Regions from separate parts of the Geobacillus sp. BMUD genome, predicted to be linked through region 2. Evidence: a T-box and tRNA genes for the amino acid it is inferred to sense, from the RefSeq annotation. Region 2 holds a T-box; the other holds one or more tRNA genes.
What was found. The T-box of region 2 lies ahead of thrS (threonine--tRNA ligase). A T-box ahead of a tRNA ligase gene usually reads a tRNA of that ligase, here a tRNA-Thr.
Positions count from the first base shown of each region.

Region 1: it encodes a tRNA-Thr, which carries the amino acid that the T-box ahead of thrS (threonine--tRNA ligase) is inferred to sense. The anticodon was not compared.

Region 1 covers NZ_SDLA01000007.1:914-3,276, forward strand. The annotation lists tRNA gene ETC05_RS09535 (tRNA-Phe) at 85-160, shown strand; tRNA gene ETC05_RS09540 (tRNA-Thr) at 175-247, shown strand; tRNA gene ETC05_RS09545 (tRNA-Lys) at 422-494, shown strand; tRNA gene ETC05_RS09550 (tRNA-Gly) at 502-576, shown strand; tRNA gene ETC05_RS09555 (tRNA-Leu) at 582-667, shown strand; tRNA gene ETC05_RS09560 (tRNA-Arg) at 673-746, shown strand; tRNA gene ETC05_RS09565 (tRNA-Pro) at 753-826, shown strand; tRNA gene ETC05_RS09570 (tRNA-Ala) at 835-907, shown strand; tRNA gene ETC05_RS09575 (tRNA-Met) at 929-1,002, shown strand; tRNA gene ETC05_RS09580 (tRNA-Ile) at 1,011-1,087, shown strand; tRNA gene ETC05_RS09585 (tRNA-Ser) at 1,107-1,197, shown strand; tRNA gene ETC05_RS09590 (tRNA-Thr) at 1,237-1,312, shown strand; tRNA gene ETC05_RS09595 (tRNA-His) at 1,326-1,398, shown strand; tRNA gene ETC05_RS09600 (tRNA-Gly) at 1,576-1,646, shown strand; tRNA gene ETC05_RS09605 (tRNA-Ile) at 1,656-1,729, shown strand; tRNA gene ETC05_RS09610 (tRNA-Asn) at 1,908-1,982, shown strand; tRNA gene ETC05_RS09615 (tRNA-Ser) at 1,989-2,081, shown strand; tRNA gene ETC05_RS09620 (tRNA-Glu) at 2,086-2,157, shown strand.
Region 2 covers NZ_SDLA01000002.1:264,299-266,661, reverse strand. The annotation lists gene ytxC (putative sporulation protein YtxC) at 1-556, shown strand, start outside; T-box leader at 602-832, shown strand; gene thrS (threonine--tRNA ligase) at 887-2,363, shown strand, end outside.

The sequences.
Region 1 (2,363 bases), on a different contig from region 2:
CCTCGACGCATTACACTTCCTTGAATCGGCTAGTAGAGGAAGAGGCACAGAGAAATTCAACGAGCGAGTTAAAAAATAACATATGGCTCGGTAGCTCAGTCGGTAGAGCAAAGGACTGAAAATCCTTGTGTCGGCGGTTCGATTCCGTCCCGAGCCACCATATAAGATATACATGCCGGCTTAGCTCAATTGGTAGAGCAACTGACTTGTAATCAGTAGGTTGCGGGTTCAAGTCCTGCAGCCGGCATTCTATTCCTTACTAAATCCTTAAGCCATTAAACCAGCAATCGTGAGCCATTAGCTCAGTAACGAGCGATGCATCTTCGGGATTGCTTCGAGTTGTCCCGACGCACTGGACACCGTCGAATCAGCTAGCAGAGGAAGGGACATCGTCAAATATCTGAAGTGTATACCTAACCACGAGCCATTAGCTCAGTAGGTAGAGCATCTGACTTTTAATCAGAGGGTCGGAGGTTCGAGTCCTCCATGGCTCATCGTCTTGCGGAAGTAGTTCAGCGGTAGAACACCACCTTGCCAAGGTGGGGGTCGCGGGTTCGAGCCCCGTCTTCCGCTCCACTTCCGCCGGGGTGGCGGAATTGGCAGACGCACAGGACTTAAAATCCTGGGGTAGGTAACTACCGTGCCGGTTCGAGTCCGGCCCTCGGCACTTGTGCGCTCGTAGCTCAATTGGATAGAGCATCTGACTACGGATCAGAAGGTTAGGGGTTCGAATCCTCTCGAGCGCGTTTTATCGGGAAGTAGCTCAGCTTGGTAGAGCACACGGTTCGGGTCCGTGAGGTCGCAGGTTCAAATCCTGTCTTCCCGATTTATCATGGGGCCTTAGCTCAGCTGGGAGAGCGCCTGCTTTGCACGCAGGAGGTCATCGGTTCGATCCCGATAGGCTCCACCTTTTAACCTTATTCAATTTGGCGGTGTAGCTCAGCTGGCTAGAGCGTACGGTTCATACCCGTGAGGTCGGGGGTTCGATCCCCTCCACCGCCACTATTGTCGGACCTTTAGCTCAGCTGGTTAGAGCAGACGGCTCATAACCGTCCGGTCGTAGGTTCGAGTCCTACAAGGTCCACCATTATTATTGTTGCTTTTTTGGAGGAGTACCCAAGTGGTTGAAGGGGTCGGTCTTGAAAACCGAGAGGCGCCGCAAGGCGCGCGGGGGTTCGAATCCCTCCTCCTCCGCCATGCTTTGTGTCGGATGAAGTGTGAATGTGTTTGAATCATGCCGGCTTAGCTCAATTGGTAGAGCAACTGACTTGTAATCAGTAGGTTGCGGGTTCAAGTCCTGCAGCCGGCACCAGTATACGGCTACGGCGACTATGGCGAAGTGGTTAACGCACCAGATTGTGGCTCTGGCATGCGTGGGTTCGATTCCCACTAGTCGCCCTTTTCTTTATATTTTATTCGTTATATGCGGGTGTAGTTTAGTGGTAAAACCTCAGCCACGAGCATCGGCATCATCGAATTGGCTTCGAGTTGCCTCGACGCATCCAGCTTTCTTGAATAGGCTGGAAGAGGAAGAGGCATGGAAAAAGCGTGGTGGGTATTCAATCAAAATCATGTGCGGGTGTAGTTTAGTGGTAAAACCTCAGCCTTCCAAGCTGATGTCGTGGGTTCGATTCCCATCACCCGCTTTTGATGGTGGGCCTATAGCTCAGCTGGTTAGAGCGCACGCCTGATAAGCGTGAGGTCGGTGGTTCAAGTCCACTTAGGCCCATTATTTCCCATTGAGTGTTTTTTGACTATTTGTTATAATAGTGTGCGAATAATGTTCCATCGTTCCACAGCAACAGCGGGCGACGAGCATTTGCATTATTGCTCCGACGCATCCGTTATCCTTGAATCAGCTGGTAGAGGAAGGGATAGAATAAGTTTGAAGAATGTTTCTTAATTATTCCGCAATAGCTCAGCGGTAGAGCAACCGGCTGTTAACCGGTAGGTCGTAGGTTCGAATCCTACTTGCGGAGCCATGTCACGGAGAAGTACCCAAGTGGCTGAAGGGGACGGTTTGCTAAACCGTTAGGTCGCAGTTTTGCGGCGCGCGGGTTCAAATCCCGCCTTCTCCGCCATGATGGCCCGTTGGTCAAGTGGTTAAGACACCGCCCTTTCACGGCGGTAACACGGGTTCGAATCCCGTACGGGTCACTGGTTGCTGGCACCAGAGATTCTGGTGCCCTTTTATACAATTTCTTTTGTCGATTTTTGCGTTTTTTCTTGTGATGCGTGTGGAAATCTGTTATAATGTTTCTCGTTAGTTTCAAAATGGTATTACGAAGTTGGGGACAACGCAGTGTTTCGTTTCGTTAAAGAACGAGGCATTGCGTTTTTTGTTTATGTAGGGAGGAGTCCCC
Region 2 (2,363 bases):
CCGGAAAAGCGCGGCGTTTGCCGCCTCGCGCACCGCGATGTTGCGCGACGCTTTCGCCTCCTTTTTGCGCGACGGCTTGTCGTTTTCGTTTTCTTCGTTCGTTACGTTCCGGTTGAAGCCGTATATGGAGCGCCTCCAACATTATGTCGAGCTGGCGATCGATGAATACAAGCTGGAGCAGGAGTATCAAAATTTTGTGCAAATGCTGCGCGACTGCTTGGCTGGCCGGGCGCCGCAATGGCCGCGCCTGTATTTGGTGCACGATCCGCCGCACTTCGTGTTTTACGACAGCGAGCAGCGGGAGCTGTCGACGGCGGAAGTGAGACAGTTGATCGATCGCCATCTCGTGTTCAGCCAGCCGATGTATATTGATGCATCGGTGCTTGCTCCGCTTGTCTCGCTTGCTCCGGCGGAAATTGAGCTGTACACCGATCATCCGGATGATGGCATGGTGCAGACGCTGCAAAACGTGTTTCAAGAACGGCTGACGGTCTGCCGCCGCGCCGATTTTTCCCGCTTGTTTGCCGCCAACGCTGGAAATGGAGGAGAAGCTTGATTTTTCCTGCTGTTTTCGCTATAATGTCGTCATGAATATGGATGAATACAAGCGATGACGAGGACATGGGCGCATTTTTACGGTTTCCAGAGAGGGAAGGCAGCGGCTGGAACCTTCCTAACACGAAAAATGCGCTTACCCCCTCAGAGCTGCGGCAGCGAACGCAATGCCCAGTAGTTGCCGCCGGTGGACGGCCGTTATCCTTGTTGAGCCATGGCATGGCGAGACACTGCCATGGGAAGAAGGGTGGAACCACGATGAAAACTCGTCCCTTTCGGAGGGAGGAGTTTTTTTCTTTTTCATCATCATGATAAAGGAGAGTGATTGCCGATGCCAGACGTCATTCGCATTACGTTCCCAGACGGGGCGGAAAAGGAGTTTCCAAAGGGGACGACGACGGAAGACATCGCTGCCTCGATCAGCCCGGGGCTGAAGAAAAAAGCGATCGCTGGAAAATGGAACGGCCGGTTCGTTGATTTGCGCACGCCGCTTCACGAAGACGGTGAACTGGTCATTATTACTCAAGACATGCCGGAAGCGCTTGACATTTTGCGCCATAGCGCTGCCCATTTAATGGCGCAGGCCATCAAGCGGCTGTACGGCAACGTCAAGCTCGGCGTCGGTCCGGTCATTGAAAACGGCTTTTACTATGATATCGACATGGAGCATAAGCTGACGCCAGACGATCTTCCAAAAATCGAAGCGGAAATGCGCAACATTGTCAAAGAAAATCTCGAGATCGTCCGCAAAGAAGTGAGCCGCGAAGAAGCCATCCGGCGGTATGAAGAAATCGGCGATGAATTGAAGCTCGAGTTGATCCGCGACATTCCGGAAGGCGAGACGATTTCCATTTACGAGCAAGGCGAGTTTTTCGACCTTTGCCGCGGCGTGCACGTGCCGTCGACCGGCAAAATCAAAGAGTTTAAGCTGCTCAGCATCTCGGGCGCCTACTGGCGCGGCGACAGCAGCAACAAAATGCTGCAGCGCATCTATGGCACGGCCTTTTTCAAAAAAGAAGATTTGGATCATTATTTGCACTTGCTTGAAGAAGCGAAAGAGCGCGACCACCGCAAACTCGGCAAAGAGCTCGAGCTGTTTATGACGTCGCAGCAAGTCGGACAAGGGCTGCCGCTTTGGCTGCCGAAAGGAGCGACGATCCGCCGCATCATTGAACGGTACATCGTCGATAAAGAAGTGGCGCTCGGGTACGATCATGTCTACACGCCGGTGCTCGGCAGCGTCGAGCTGTACAAAACATCGGGCCATTGGGACCATTACAAAGAAAACATGTTCCCGCCGATGGAGATGGACAATGAACAGCTCGTGCTGCGGCCGATGAACTGCCCGCATCACATGATGATTTACAAAAGCAAGCTGCACAGCTACCGCGAGCTGCCGATCCGCATCGCCGAATTGGGCACGATGCACCGCTATGAAATGTCGGGCGCTCTCACCGGACTGCAGCGCGTCCGCGGCATGACGCTCAATGACGCTCATATTTTCGTGCGCCCCGATCAAATCAAAGACGAGTTCAAACGCGTCGTGAACTTGATTTTGGAAGTCTATAAGGATTTCGGCATTCAGGAATACTCGTTCCGTTTGTCATACCGCGATCCGCATGACAAGGAAAAATATTACGACGACGATGAAATGTGGGAAAAAGCGCAGCGCATGCTTCGCGAAGCGATGGACGAGCTCGGCCTCGACTACTATGAGGCTGAGGGGGAAGCGGCGTTTTACGGGCCGAAGCTCGATGTGCAAGTGCGCACGGCGCTCGGCAAAGACGAAACGCTCTCAACGGTGCAGC